Regions from separate parts of the Chryseobacterium sp. Marseille-Q8038 genome, predicted to be linked through region 2. Evidence: riboswitches for the same ligand, from Rfam matches in the RefSeq annotation. Region 2 holds a riboswitch; the other holds the start of a gene.

Region 1 (8,004 bases), on a different contig from region 2:
CAGAATCAGACGCATCATGTACAGCAACAGCAGAAGGAGAAAGCAGCCGCTCCAAAGATGGAGATGGTTCCTTTGAATCAGGAAAAAGAAGATCCCTTTCTGTATGATGTATTGTTCATGGAAAATAAGCTTGTAGAACACATGCTGGCATTTGGGGATATTATTCTGAAACGTAGAAATGAACAAGGTGAAGAATATCAGATTACAGTAATTGAAGAAATACTTCATCATTTTGAAGAAGAGCAGTATGCATTTTTGGTTAAAGGCAATGAAATCATTATCACTCAGGTGAGAGAAGGCATTCAAAAAGATGAGCTGAGAAGTGGAAACTTTTTTGTATCTTTTATGGATGAAGAGATTACCACGAAGGTTGTAGATGCTTTAATTCCGTTGGATGAGCTTGAAAACTGGGCTTCCAGAAATATTTATCCTCCTAATTACGGGGATAAAGTGGCAGATCAGATCAAGGGAGATGTTCTATTGCATAAATACAGATATATTGATTATTTAATCACCGAAACAGATAAGGAGTTGGATGTGTACAGGGATACTGATGAAGTAAAGTACTATGAACTTATCAAGAAAATCACCTTATTGAAACAAGCTTCAATGCGATTGAGTAATATCATCGAATATTCGCCTATCAAAGGAATCTATGGAGATAGAAGAAGATAGTTTTTAAGTCAGATTTTTTGATATTCTGTGACAAAAAGTCCTATAAAATTTTAGGAATAAATATTGTAATTTAAACTTCGAGAATAGTTAAAAAATAATACATAATAGAAATATGGACATTAAAAAAGAATTCAGAGATTTCTCTGTAAAACATTTAGGAAACAACGGTTTGGTTACCGATCAGTATATGGGAATGTATGGCCCAACGAATCTTACTCCGTACATCATGGAAGAAAGAAGATTAAACGTTGCTCAAATGGACGTTTTCTCCCGTTTGATGATGGACAGAATTATCTTCCTGGGAACAGGGATTGATGATCAGGTAGCAAACATCGTTACAGCACAGCTTTTATTCTTAGAAAGTGCAGATCCTTCAAAAGATATTCAAATCTACATCAACTCTCCTGGTGGAAGTGTTTATGCAGGTTTAGGTATTTATGACACCATGCAGATTATTAAGCCGGATGTAGCAACAATCTGTACAGGGATGGCTGCTTCAATGGGAGCTGTATTATTGGTTGCCGGAGAAAAAGGAAAGCGTTCTGCGCTTAAGCACTCAAGAGTAATGATCCACCAGCCGTCAGGAGGTGCTCAGGGAGTTGCTTCTGATATGGAGATCAACTTAAGAGAGATGTTGAAATTGAAACAGGAGCTTTATGAAATTATCGGTCACCATTCAGGACAAACTTACGAGTGGGTAGAGAAATCTTCTGACAGAGATTACTGGATGACTTCTGAAGAAGCTAAAGGCTACGGAATGGTAGATGAGGTTCTTCAAAGATCTACTGAGAAAAAATAATTGATTGTAAAATCATAAGAAACCGCACCTATCTGGTGCGGTTTTTTTTGTAGGATTAATTATGAATTTTGACTGTTTAGATTACTACGGAATGACAAACTGTATGGATAAACCATCATTCCAATTGTGTCATTCCGTAGGAATCCAGCCGCAATTATTCATGAAGAAATACTTCAGAAATAGTTACAATCCAGACCAGATTTCAATTAAAGACGTAAAAATTCCCATCCTTTGGAGGGGTGGCGAAAATTCAAAGAATTTTTGACGGGGTGGTTTTCTACACGCATTCATTAAAAAACAACAATTAGGCACTTTTCTTTATTTTTTTACAATCTTATGTATCACAGAACCACTATTGGTTTTAATCTCAACAAAATAAACTCCTGAGGATAAAGATCGGATAGGAATCTTCAACTCCTGAGAAGTTATTACCTTTTGTCCTGTAGCAGAATAAACATTCACTTCTTTCAGTTTCTCATCAGTTTCAATCTGAATAAAATCACTTGCCGGATTTGGATAAATGCCGAATTTTTTCTTTGTAACTGATGAAGTACCCAATGTCAGTTGTGCTTCAGTTGGAGTAAATGGTCTTCTTTGTCCGAAGCTTAATCCAAACCAATCGTTATTGCTCAGCTGAACCTGAGAAAGATTTGCTTTCATTTGCCAGCTTGATAAATCTTTTCCTTTATACAATTTCCAGCTGCCCGATCCGGAAGTATTCCCGGTAAATGAATTTAATGATAAGTTAGAAATCTGATTGTTCGCTGATGTAAAATTAAAATAGGAAATCTGAGTCTGAACCAGCTGTAGAGCCTGCTCTGCAGTTATACTTCCGTTATATTTAATTCCAAACACAAAAGAATTGGCGTTTCCATTGGCATTATCTGTCCCAAAATCAATAACTATGAGGCTTTTATTATTTCCGGTTCCCACCCAATGAGTAACCTGAGAGGGAGTAAACCATGAAGAACTATAAGCCGGAACAGGAGGAGAAGGAGGGATGTCATAATGATCAAGGCCATATGAAACTCCATACCATTTTCCGTCCACTAAAGGAGTATAGCCTACACCGTTGTTCCATGTCATGCCGGATGCACCGGACCCGGACCATGTTATCCAGCTGTCATCAATGGTGGATGTATGATGATTATAATTCAGAATAGAAAGATATCCTGTGGGAATATCAACGTTCATTTGGGGTTCTGCTGCCACAATTGCATTGATAAGATCTTCCATCAATAAATCATTGCCATCAAAACGGTATCCCCATGCATAAGAATTGGGAGTACTGCTGTCATTAAAATCTGCAATGAAATAGGCCTTTTTAGAACCGGTTCCTACCCAAAATTTAATGTCGTTTTCTGTAAATTGGGCCGACAAGAGCTGCATACAAAGCAGTAAGAAAAAAAGATAAATTTTCCTCATGATATCATTAATTTAAAGTTTTATTCCCGAAACTTATCTTCAGGGGGAGAAACAATTCTTCTCTGAAGTCAGTATTCTAAGGCAGGTCTCCTGGCTCACATCTTACAGCTTCCTTCCCGGATTTCCCTCCAGTGGATTATTATGCTATAAGTTTAAACAGTTTACAGTTGCGGGTACAGCTCAGGATTTGAATAGTATTCTCACCTGATTCCCTATTAATGAACATTGTTCAGCCTTAAAACGCTGCAAATATATCATATAAATTGATGAGTCTGTTTTGTGAATTATTTTTTTTCAGATATCCTTAAAAAATTGATTTTCATATTGTTTATTGATTTGCTTGTATTGTTGTTGTTTTATTTTTAAATCCTGAATTTTTCTGTTTATATTCAATTCATTTTTAGATTCTAATGTTAAAATACAATTATCATTATATTCAAGATCAGTTTACAATCAGTTTATACATTCGCAGCCATAAAATAGCATATGAAAAAATTACTATGGTCTGTTGGAGTACTGGCAGTATTGGCCTCATGTAAAAGTGATGATGACACAACAATAATGAATCAGGATATTAATTATTCCAAACTTCCTCAGGAGTTTCCATTTACAAAACTGGCTACGATTAACGGAGTGGATGTTATCAACGGCGGATTTGGTTCCGGAGCTGCAGCTCACCCTACAAGAAAAGGTGAATTTTATGTCATTACAGACAGAGGTCCAAATACCGACTTCCAGAATGGAAAAAAGTTCTTAGCACCTAACTTTACGCCAACGATTATGCATTTTAAAATTAATGCTGACGGGAATGTAGAGGTTATCAAATATATTAAGCTTAAAAATCCATCAGGACAACCTATTACAGGTCTTCCAAATCCTGTAGGAATGGGAAGTACAGGAGAAATTGCTTATGATGCTTCCGGAAATGTTTTAGGTACTGATCAGTACGGTCTTGACAGTGAAAGTATTGTAGCAGCAGCCGACGGTACATTCTGGGTTTCCGATGAATACGGACCGCATATTGTGCATTACAGTGCAGAGGGAGTAGAAATGGAAAGAATAAGCCCGATAGGTGTAAATACCGGAACAAGAAAATTACCTGCCGTTTTAGCCAAAAGAAGGGCCAACAGAGGGATGGAAGGATTGTGTATTACTCCGGACGGAAGAACGCTGGTAGGAACTATACAGTCGATGATGCTGGTACCAAGCAAAGCATTGGCAACCAATACTACTTTAACGAGAATTGTCACGTTCGATATTATTACAGGGCAGACCAAGCAGTTTTTATATAAACAGGATGGAGGTGCTTCGGATTCGGTATGTGATATTACAGCGTTAAGTAACAACGAATTTTTAGTGATCGAAAGAGACGGAAATTTTGGATCCCAGGGAGGAATTAAAAAAGTATACAGAATTAATCTGAGCAATGCAACGGATGTAAACGGAACAGATATTACTGCTGTGGACGGTATGAAAGTGAATGGAAAAGCTTTGGAACAATGCTCATGGGATGAAATTACCACTGCCGGAATAAAAGCTGTGACCAAAACATTGGCTGTTGATCTTGTTGCAAAACTGGGGTATGAGCATGATAAGTTTGAAGGGATCGTTTATTTGGGAAATAATAAACTGGCTGTTTTCAATGATGATGATTTTGGAGTAGTGGATGATGGAAACGGAAATCCGAAAGCTAAGATTCTTCCTAAAACAGGGAAAGTAGACAAAGGAACGATGTATGTAGTCAATATTCAATAATTAGATTTTTTTAACGGAAAACGGCGGCATCGAAGATAGTGATGCGCCTGAAATCAAATGAAAACCCTTGAAATGAGTTTCGTTGTAATGACGGCTCTTTTCAGGGGTTTTCTGTTTAGTTACATTTCGTATTTACGTATTAAAACTTACTTTTTCTTTGTTGAATTATTTTTCATTGTTTTAATAATATGTTTCAGCCTTAGCATGATGGTTGATGATGATATTCAAGATATAGAATAATGTAAATGATTGATTATTCAGCAATGTATATATTGAAAAACCAATCGTTTGTATCACCGTAAAATGAAAATGATTGGCTTTACCATTCTGATATTACGGTAGAGCCAATCATTTGATTTTTATTAGGAGCTACTAATAATTTACTCTGAATTTATTGCTTTGTCAAATGTATTACTTGATTAGTAGGCATAGTAGTTTGAAAATTGCTACAGTCCTGTGTTACAATATCATAATCTGGGCGAAAATTAATTGTCATTTTATTGGGGGTTTCAGGCTTAATGCCTATATAAACAAATCCAATATCAATGCAGCCTAATTTTCCTCCAGAGAAAGTCATTAAGTACAATTTTAAATCTTTGTGAAAATTATAACCCAAACTTGCATCATTATCAGATTTATTAAAATTATTGAACAAAACAGTTTCGTTAGAATTAGTTATTTTAAATCTTCCTATTAACATATCCCATTTAGTGTTTGAAAATTCTGTTGGTACATTTTCTTTTTTTATAATGTTAATTTCATAATTTTTTCCTTCGTGGGTACCTTTCCAAGTTCCCACATATTTATTTAAATGCCCGTTAATATCTTTTACTGATGTATAGGGTGGACATGTTTCAAGATTATTTTGACATTGTGCTATCGTTTCTAATGATACTGTTTGTGCATTTAAATTAGCAGTAAATATTGTTAGTATAATAAAAAAAATATTTTTCATATGATTTAATTTTAGTTTGGACAATCACTTGTCGTTGTTGTTACTTTATCTCCGTTAAGCTTAATTTCTTCCGTTCCTCCGTCTGAATTTAGTCTGTATAAATTCGTAGTCTTAATATTCATTTTCTCGCTTAAAAAATTTAAAAAAGCTGCTGCTTGATTGTTTGATTTTAACATTATGTTTTTATATCCTTCTTTAAATCCTTCAATTTGCTGTTGAGTAAAAGTTTTAATTTGATACTGATTTCCTGTAAATCTCATTTCATAACTTCCATTGCTAGTAACCATTACTGCATAAACATCAATTAATGGCCTACCTGCTGTCTGCGCATTAGAAAGCATATCCATAAAATACCCCACATCAGCAGGAGAAAACATTTTTATGCCTTTTCTTGTTTCTTCAACACCTTCATTGTTTGTAAATGTAACATCATCAACATGAGTATGCATATAGCCCATTATATCTTTATTTTGTGTTAAATTTGAGTTAGGTAAACTTAAAGAATTAGAACTGCTGTTAGTGGATGCGTTTTCTTGATATGAATAGCTTCCATCTGCTTTTTGGGTATACCCTGTTTCTTTTTGTTGTCCTGTCTTTCCTTTTAAATCATTAATTTTCTGATTAAATTCGGGGTTATTTTTTTGTTCTTTAATCTTTTCACAAGGATTCTTCGGATCCTGAGGGTTTTGTGTTTGGCTTCCGCCACCTGAGCCTCCATAGGTCTCAGATCCGCCACTCATTCCACTACCATTGCTTCCATAATCTACATAAGGCTGGTAATAATGATTAACAGGTCCAGTAATGTCTCCATAAACATTAATTATGACGGGTAGTATATCTTCTGTTTGCTCAGGCTCTCTACCTCTTGATGCTATTGAAGGTGAATTGTAAACGTTTTGAAAATTTGAAATTATACTCTGTACTTCGGGTGAATTATTTTTCAATACTATAAAATTAACCCAATCTCTTTTGGGATTGACCAATCCTACCAATACTGCATTAACTGAGCCGTCTTTTATGATAGGGTAGGCAATTCCTTTTGTTGTTTCTCCGTAAGTAATACTTCTAAGATTAAAATAGATTTCTCCTACTTCATTCTGGAATTTCTGAGTGAAAACAGGATTATTGTTCATGAATGTCTGAATAATTTCCTTAAATGGCTCATGATAACTGATGTATTCAGAGTTCTTTTGTGTGTGTTTTTGAGAGTCTAGATTGCTCTCAAACCTGCTAAATGCTTCGATTTTTTCTCTTTCAGTTCTTTTCTCTTCTTGAGTAGCTTCATCGGTTCTACACGAATTGAAAAAAACAGCGACACTGTTACTAATAGCAGTAACCGCAAAATAAATTTTTTTTTCATCGATTTGTGATAATTTTTTAAGTTGGCTAATATATAAATATTTTTCATTTGATAACATGTGGTTTTCCCTATGTTTTGAAATATTTTTTCGCAAATTTATATATGTGGAGCGACAAAACGTGCCGTATTGTTTTTAGGATTAGCTTTTCTTTGTTAAAATATTTTTTAAGTCTTTGGACTGTTAGTTTTAGCCCACGCATAAGGCAATAAGAACAAGCAATATAAAGAATAAGGAATGCAAACAGTGTCAAAATAAATGATAGGATCATCTCAAATACTATACTGTTTATATTCAAATGATGGTATACAACCTGTCTGAAACTGCAATGTCATTTTGCTTTTTACTTCAAATATTTAAAACGAAGATTACAATCACTTTAAATATAACCAAAATGAAGGGTAACCCACTCCAAGAAAATATAATTATCACTATCGAAAAATCAAAAATGATGTAAAACGAGCTGTTTTCATTATTGGGACGCTGGTAGTTGCTTTTATTATTCTATATAGTTAATATGGTACTCAATTTAGTTACCTGTTGATTTTTCAAAATAATAACATTCCGTAATTTTTAAGGTTGTGAACGATCATAAAAAGAGTCTGATTTTTGTCGTTTTGGGCATTTGTATCTTTGCAGTATAGTTCTTTGAAAGGGGCTTGAGTTTTGATTGTTGGAAATATGTCAGAAAGTTTCCATAAAGAAAAATCGCAATGCACGATGAATAGGTGCATTACGATTTTAAATAACGGCATCGAAGATTCCGTCGGTTTTCTTATGTATAGAATATTGTAATCAGATATTAGTTAAAACCTTCAATAATCTTAGAGAAATCCTCTAATTTCAAAGCAGCTCCTCCAATAAGACCTCCGTCAATATCTGGCTGAGAGAAAATCTCTTTAGCATTATCAGGCTTTACAGATCCTCCATAAAGGATAGAAATTTCGTCAGCAACTTCCTGTCCATATTTTGCAGCAATGATGCTTCTGATATGTGCATGGATTTCCTGAGCCTGCTCAGGTGTTGCCGTTTCTCCT
Region 2 (8,004 bases):
TATCTGATAAAATTATTCGGAGTATTGGGATCAGCAGTCCAGGTAACAGTTCCTGAGGTAAGAGTTGTAGACACCTGCACGCCAGTGGGAGCATTGGTATCACAGTAAAATAAGGGTTGGGATTCTTCTTCTACTTTGTTGTTTGCCTGAAAGCTGGAAACTCCCAAAATAAAAGAGAATACATACAGTAGTTTTTTTGTCATGTTTATTAGTTTTAAAATTCCCTTGAAAAATAAGAGATTTTTTGGAATATCTCCCACACAAACTCGATATTATTGTGCTTTTTTTAATACTTTTGAAATTAATGCTGTAAAAAATACACTCTCATAGATATTCCATTTTTATTTTTACCATGAACAAAAGTTTTTCTATTCTCTGGATTTTTTATAAAAAAATAATGTTTCCAACTTTGGGATTTTCTTTATTGATTTCTTTTTTATCATCATTCAGTATTAAAAATTTTGGACTGAATTTCCTTTTAATCCTTCCTGTTCTTCACTATTTCATTTATGAATTAAGGTTTAAAAACGAATATTACTTTTATGCCAATGTAGGGTTTTCGAGGATTTTTCTTTGGGTAGGAACGATATTATCGGGGATTATTGTAAAAATTATAACATTGTTTTTATGAGCAAACTGCATGTTGATAGTGTGACAAAGTCCTTCAATGAAAGGAAAATTTTGCAGGATGTTTATATAGAATGCGAAACCGGACAGATTACAGGGCTGCTGGGCAGAAATGGAAGTGGAAAATCAACTTTATTAAAAATTATTTTCGGGGTTATCAGCGGTGATACCCAGTTTATAAAATGTGGCAACAAGGTTTTGAAAAGTATATCAGACAGAAAAAACAGAATCTCATATTTGCCTCAAGACCTTTTTTTACCTAAATATGAAACCGTTAAAAACCTGATTCCTTTCTTCTGTAATAAAGAAAACACCAATTTACTGTTTGCCCTGGAATTCATACAACCCTTTCTTCATGAAAAAATTAAAAATATTTCTAAAGGCGAACAGAGAATTATTGAATCCCTGATGATCACTTACTCTGAAACAGATTTTGTTTTACTGGACGAACCATTCCATAGCCTTTCTCCAAAAGTTTGTGAAGAATTAAAGAAAATCATTCGTCAGCAGTCAAAGTATAAAGGTTTTATTATTTCTGATCACAATTACCAGGATGTTCTGGATATTTCAGACCACCTATATCTGCTTTCTGACGGCCATCTAAAACAAATACAAGATTTTAAAGAACTGCAGCGGTATAATTATCTCCCGAAAAGTATTTAATTTATATATTTGGGGATCAAAAAAAATTTCATGATGACTTTTATAAATAAAGCATTCTATTTATCCGCATTCAGTATTTTATCTATAGCTTTTGTAAAAGGGCAGACAAAAGTTCCTTTTGGAGTTGTAAAAGCTGAAGAAGGATATGCCAACGTACGTGTACATAAAGACGACTACCGAAAAATTGTAGACAAGATCCGTATGCGTAAAGGAGATGTTTTTGTTTATGTAAAACCGGCTCCGGGAGAAACAGAATGGATCTGGATCAAATATCCGGAAAAACAGGATGATGACAAGCCTTTTGTACGTTATGAAACTCTTGATAAAGAAGGAATGGTGAATAAAGGGCGTATTGCCTATGTAGATCAGCTTCCCGCGTATACTCCTTCTAAATCTAAAAACGGAAGATCAATTATTTTCACAGACAATTCCGATCCTAAAATCCCTACCGCCCAAAGAAGCAAAGTAGTGATTGATGTCTATCCTTCCAATGCAGGATACCGTAAAAAGGAAAAAGATGCTGAAGGAAAAATTCTTACCATTGATAAAGTAAAACCATGGGGAATAGGAAATGATCTTCCTGAAGGAATGACTGAAATCAAATCCATCAGAGTACAACAGCCCGGAAGAGGTTCTGTTTTTGTAAGAGAAGCCATCAAAAATATGTTCCAGCCTACCATGGATTTTGAGAACATTGGAGTAACTTCCCTTGACAACGATAATATTTTCCTTTATATGATCAATGGTTCAGGAGAAAACAGATACACAACTCTTTGGACAATCAAAAAAGGAAGAGTAATCAGCCAGATTATTTATCATAATCCGGAATAAATTCATTATTTTTGCACCCGAAAAAGTTTTACGCTTATTCATCATAGAAATTGGTTCTGCATCACTGCAGATTAAAAGGGAACCGTGTGAAAATCACGGACTGTCGCGCAACTGTAAGTAACTGAAATCTTTATCAAAGATCCACTGTGCGAGGCATGGGAAGGAGATAAAAGATGTTACAAGTCAGGAGACCTGCCTTTTTCTTAAACAAGTAACTTTCGCGATCTGAAGTTGTATTGATCTGATGAATTGTTTCAGGAATTTCCGAATTTCCTGTTATTATTCTGTTGTTTGATATTATTTCATTTCGCTTTAATTAATAATGAAATATGACTACAGAAGAAAGAATTGAAGCCTCCGAAACCAGAATCTTTAAAGCGGTTTTCCCAAACACAACCAATCATTATGATACCCTTTTTGGTGGTACGGCTATGCAGCTGATGGACGAAGTAGCTTTTATTACCGCTACCCGTTTTGCCAGAAAAAGAGTGGTAACGGTAAGCAGCGACAAAATAGATTTCAAAAAACCGATTCCTGCCGGAACGATTGTTGAACTGATTGGGAAAGTTTCATACGTGGGAAAAACCAGTATGAAAGTGAACGTTGAAATTTACACAGAGCAGATGTATTCGTATGAAAGAGAGAAAGCCATCGTAGGTGATTTTACTTTTGTAGCGATTGACGAATTCAAGAAACCAATCCAGATACTATAAATAAAGAATCGGGCGGCCTCTGGCCGCCCGATTCTTTTCATTTTCATTAAGGTTATTTCAACACTTTTTCTGTTTCCAGACTTCTGTTCAGTAAAAGTTCAAAAGCCTCTCCCATTTCATCCGATGCTCTGCTAATGGCATTTTCAAGCATATTTCGGATTTGTTTTTCGGTAACTCCGGCTTCCGTCCAGCTTTTTCCTGTGGTATGGGAATTTAAAATAAACGGCATGATTCTGTCGATTCCACAGGCAAAAATAGCATCCGGTGTTTTCTCATCTTCAAATTCAAGCCATAGATTAAAGAATTCTGAACGCAAAGGTTCATCCAGAATTCCAAAGATCTTTTGAGCAGATGCTTTCTCTCGTTCAAACTTACCTACCATTGCTTTTTCGTCAAAAATAAAAGTATCTCCGGCTTCTATCTCCACCAGATCATGAATGGAAAGCATTCTTATCACTCTCAATAGATCAATATCCGCACGGTTTTTAGCATACGGATAAAGGATCTGAGCCAGAATAATAATCTGCCAGGAATGTTCCGCCGTATTCTCTCTTCGGGAATCGTCTGCATTATAATTTCTTCGCTGTACATTTTTAAGCGCATCTACAGCCAGGATAAAATCTATCTCTTTCTGAATTTTCATCTTACTTCTTATTTCTGTTATATTGATCTGAAGGATATACCTTTATTTTGGTAATCCATTTATTATTAAGCTTTTCTTTAGTGGTTACTTTCACGCGTCCTTCAACGGTCATATCTTCTTCTTTTTCAAAGACTTTATCAAGTCCCTTATTCGGAATTACAGCATATTCTGTCGTAAAAAGATCACAGCATCCTGATTTCCCAAAAGTAATAAGGCGTTTACGTTTAGCATCAACTTCGAAAATATCAAAGGAATTGGAAGCAAGCTCCGTAAGCTCCTTGCTCTTCACAAAAGCCATTCTTGTACTGTTGAATACGTATACATCATAAGAGGCAGAACTGTAATTTCCCATATTACCATTCCTTACTGCTATATCCTCTGTTCCATCAAAATTAAAATCATCAATGATCACAGGGCTTTGTTCATTCTTTAACGGAAGCATTTTTCCCGGTATTAGCTTTTCGCCCTGATTCAGATTCAGCACCAGATGATCAGATATAAAAGTCTGCACCTTTGTATTTTTATGATCGTACAATTCTACAGTTCCTTTTCCGCTGCATTGTCCATCATAGCAATTCTCCACCTGGATGATGGCATCATAACTCTTCGATGCATTTTTAACTTCAAACTGATACTGTCCAAAACAGGCAGGTCCTAGTAAAACAAAAGCCGGTAAATGCTTATACTTATTGAATAAATTCATGGTAATAGTAAATGATTTAGGTGTTTTTTTCCTAACAAAAATACGAATCCTAATACCGATCTCAAAATCTCATTCTCTATATATGTTTCTCTAATAAAAGAATATTTATTAGTAAGAAGCTGTTTCCCGCTATCCGCTCATACTCCTCGCTTCTCTACGACGCCCTGGTTGCTGTGGGGTAACCGCTGCTATCGGGGCTATGATATGAGTAATGAGTGATAAGTGATAAGTGATAAGTGATAAAAGATCATTTTTTCTCTCCAATTTTCAAAATTCTATTTAAAAATTTAAATATTTTCAGACATTTTCTTGTAAAATCCGTTTTACTCAAAATTGACTATAAAAATTATTGTATTGATTTTCAATACATTAAATAATTTATTTTAAAAATTCCACTACTTTGTATTGCATAATACCATTTTATTTACATATCTTTGTAATGTAAAATCGAAATAGGTACAACTAGCTAGGTTCCGAACTTCGAAAATTATATAACTAATTAACAAAACTTATCAAAGATGAATACCGAAAATACCAAAGCGCAAATGCGAAAAGGAATTCTGGAATTCTGTATTCTAAGTCTCATCAATAACCGCGAAATGTATGTTTCCGATCTTATTGACGAACTGAAAAAAGGAAAACTGGATGTAGTGGAAGGAACCCTCTACCCTCTTCTTACAAGACTTAAAAACGGAGAGTTTCTCTCTTACAGATGGGAAGAATCTACAGGAGGACCACCCAGAAAATATTATCAGATCACAGAAAAAGGAAAACTTTTCCTGGATGAACTTCAAAATACATGGAATGAGCTGACAGCCTCAGTAAACCAAATCACCCAACAAAATTAAAAAACAAAGCTATGAACAAGACACTCTCAATAGGACTCGCAGGTTTTTCTTTTACCATAGAAGAACACGCATATATAAAGCTCAGCGATTACCTGAATGCACTGAGAAGCTCACTTGAAGCTTCAGAAGCAGATGAGGTAATGCATGACATAGAAATAAGAATGGTGGAGATTTTCAAAGATTCTTTAGGAAAACGTGAAGTGATCAACGATACCGATGTAGAAAAGGTAATCGCACAGATCGGAAGCCCTGAAAAAATCGAAGAACAGGAAGAGGCTTATTTTTCTGAAAAAACATCTACCAGAAAAAATAATTCAGGAACCGGTTATACCGATAAAAAACAATTGTTCCGTGATCCGGAAAAACAAAAAGTAGCAGGGGTTTGTGCAGGTTTAGCTCAATATGTAGGAATGGATATTACTACCATGAGAGCAATCTGGCTGGGAATCTTCGTATTAGGGATTTTCACTGCAGCAATTTCCTCTTCATTAATAGGTCTTTTATATGTAATCCTTTGGATTGTACTTCCAAAAGCTGAAACCGCAGCAGATTTCCTGAAAATGCAGGGAAAGCCTATGAACTTCGACAATCTTAAGAATGAGTCTAATAAATTGGTACAATTTGCCAATGAATCTACTCAGAGGGTCGGAGAAATCTATACAGAAAACAAACCTTATATCAACAATGCAAGCAGCGGAATCTGGAATGTATTCAAGTATATCGTAGGAGGATTCTTTGTATTAATGGCTGTAGGAAGTATTATTGGAGTATTTGTATTATTCGGACTTTTCGGAATGGATACAGATTTCCCCGGAGCTAATGAAATCAGATTCTACATGGATGACCAGGGACTTGATAAAGTACTGGCTGCGATGATGGTGATCGGAAGCTTAATTCCGGCAATCCTTTTCAGCTTATTAAGCATCAAGATCTTCTCTCCGAAAACAAAACTGAGAAATATCGGATGGGTTGTAGGTGGTTTATTCCTTCTTTTGATCGGACTTGGAACTTACTTCGGAATCAGCATGGCTAAAAAAGACATGATTTACAAAGGAAACAAGGAAGATGTAGAAAACGTAGCCATCAACACTACTTCAGATACAGTGTATGTAGATGTAAAACAAATCAACATTCCTCAGAATTTCAAAGGTTACAACAATGATATTTATTCTGATAAAAGAACAGTTTATGAAGAAGATTATATTTCTGTAGATGTAACCAGAAAACCGGATATCAAAACACCTTATCTGATCATTAAAAAAGAAGGAAAAGGCTATAATTTCCCAATCCAGCTGACTGTTCCTGTAGAAGTGGTAAATAACAAAATATTACTTCCCAATTACATCAAATATCCATATGAACACAGATTCAGAGATTACAGCCTTAATTATGAACTTGTAGTTCCGCAAAAAGCAGTAGTTATCTCTATGAATAAAGACCGTATCCACATGGATGGAGATTTAGACGGAGACGGTATCAATGATGAAGATCAGGACCAGGATGAAGACAACAACAATGTAAGAATTGAAAAAAATAAAATCACGGTAAACGGTTCCAGTATTGAGTACAACTCTGATGATAAGGACAGTATCATCGTAAATGGAAAAAAGGTTCCGAACAACCAGGCAAAGAAAGTTATTGATTCTGCAGTGTCCAATATCAAAAAATCAAATAAAGATATGGACATCAAAATCAAAGACGGAAAAAACGAAATTTCCATACAAACTAAATAATTAACTTCAGAGAGTGGTAGAAGGTGTGAGTGGATGGCAACCGTTTGAAATTCACACCCTTCTTCTCTCAGAAAAGTAAAAATAAAGCTCTATTTAGTTTCTTATGTGAAAAAAAAGGTTTAATTTCGTAAAGCTAAAATTTAATAACCAATCAACCAAAAACACAGCTTCATCATGATACAATTTGCAATGGAATTCGTAATGAAAATCGTAGATTTAATTAGCGGTTTGTTTTAAGAGCAATAATATTTCAATATATTTGTAAAGTATAACCAAAGTTTGGTTATACTTTTTTGTTTTTAATTCAAGAAATCTATGAAAAAGCTGTTAGGCAAAGCAATGTTAAAAGTATTAGGTTGGAAAGTCGTTCTACAGGGCGATGTAAACAATCTCAACAGGTGTATCCTTGTGGTAGCACCGCATACTCATAATATGGAATACATTTTAGGAAATTTCGCCTATTGGTCTTTGGAAAAACCTCTGAAAATTATCATTAAAGATGCACACACCAAGGCCTGGTATGGAAGTATCGTAAAAGGACTTGGAGGTATTGGTATAGACAGAAGCCAGAAAAATGATCTTGTAAACTTCGTAGCCAACCAGTTTTCCAAAGAAGATTTCAGCCTTGTTATTACTCCGGAAGGAACCAGAAGCTGGGTTCCGAAATGGAGAAAAGGATTCTATCATATGGCTTTGGCTGCAAAAGTTCCTATTGTACTGGCAGCAGGTGATTTTAAAAGAAACATTGTTTACCTGGGCTACACCATTCCTTACGAAAGGATAGCATCAGTACCTTTTTCAGAAATTATGCAGGAAATTCAGGACTATTACGTGAAAAACGATATTGTTCCTAAAGTTCCGGAAAACTGGAATCCCAATATTATGGGAACCGAACAGAGTTAGAGGCAAGAGGCAAAATTAATTATCAATTATAAAAATGAAAGGTCAGACAAAAGAAGAAATATTAGCATTCATCAATAACTGGGGAGACGTAACTCTTGCCAAGACACTTGAAATAAAATTCATCGATATTGATCTCGAAAATGAAACCCTTACCGCAACAATGCCTGTTCTTCCAAGAACTCACCAGCCGTTTGGAATCATGCATGGAGGAGCGAGCTGTGTTTTAGCTGAGACTTTGGGTTCAAGCCTGTCTAATATTTTTATCGATGGCGAAAAATATTACGGAGTGGGAACCAATATCAATTCTAACCATTTAAGAAGTAAAAAAGAGGGCATTGTA

What was found. Region 2 has a riboswitch for cobalamin ahead of ACWPWS_RS14860 (acyl-CoA thioesterase). Riboswitches for the same ligand answer to the same signal wherever they lie in the genome.
Region 1: linked by a shared signal. The riboswitch ahead of ACWPWS_RS10575 (T9SS type A sorting domain-containing protein) and the one ahead of ACWPWS_RS14860 (acyl-CoA thioesterase) in region 2 are both predicted to bind cobalamin.

What each region holds. Positions count from the first base shown of each region.
Region 1 is NZ_CBCOPN010000001.1:2,282,576-2,290,579, reverse strand. Features, by position in the region: gene dnaG (DNA primase) at 1-675, shown strand, start outside; gene clpP (ATP-dependent Clp endopeptidase proteolytic subunit ClpP) at 788-1,474, shown strand; gene ACWPWS_RS10575 (T9SS type A sorting domain-containing protein) at 1,793-2,899, opposite strand; cobalamin riboswitch at 2,963-3,152, opposite strand; gene ACWPWS_RS10570 (esterase-like activity of phytase family protein) at 3,386-4,654, shown strand; gene ACWPWS_RS10565 (DUF6705 family protein) at 5,046-5,609, opposite strand; gene ACWPWS_RS10560 (hypothetical protein) at 5,621-7,027, opposite strand; gene tpiA (triose-phosphate isomerase) at 7,770-8,004, opposite strand, start outside.
Region 2 is NZ_CBCOPN010000002.1:202,977-210,980, forward strand. Features, by position in the region: gene ACWPWS_RS14845 (GEVED domain-containing protein) at 1-203, opposite strand, end outside; gene ACWPWS_RS14850 (ATP-binding cassette domain-containing protein) at 628-1,290, shown strand; gene ACWPWS_RS14855 (hypothetical protein) at 1,321-2,121, shown strand; cobalamin riboswitch at 2,156-2,335, shown strand; gene ACWPWS_RS14860 (acyl-CoA thioesterase) at 2,451-2,834, shown strand; gene ACWPWS_RS14865 (HD domain-containing protein) at 2,887-3,477, opposite strand; gene ACWPWS_RS14870 (XAC2610-related protein) at 3,479-4,180, opposite strand; gene ACWPWS_RS14875 (PadR family transcriptional regulator) at 4,699-5,028, shown strand; gene ACWPWS_RS14880 (PspC domain-containing protein) at 5,040-6,761, shown strand; gene ACWPWS_RS14885 (1-acyl-sn-glycerol-3-phosphate acyltransferase) at 7,077-7,664, shown strand; gene ACWPWS_RS14890 (PaaI family thioesterase) at 7,699-8,004, shown strand, end outside.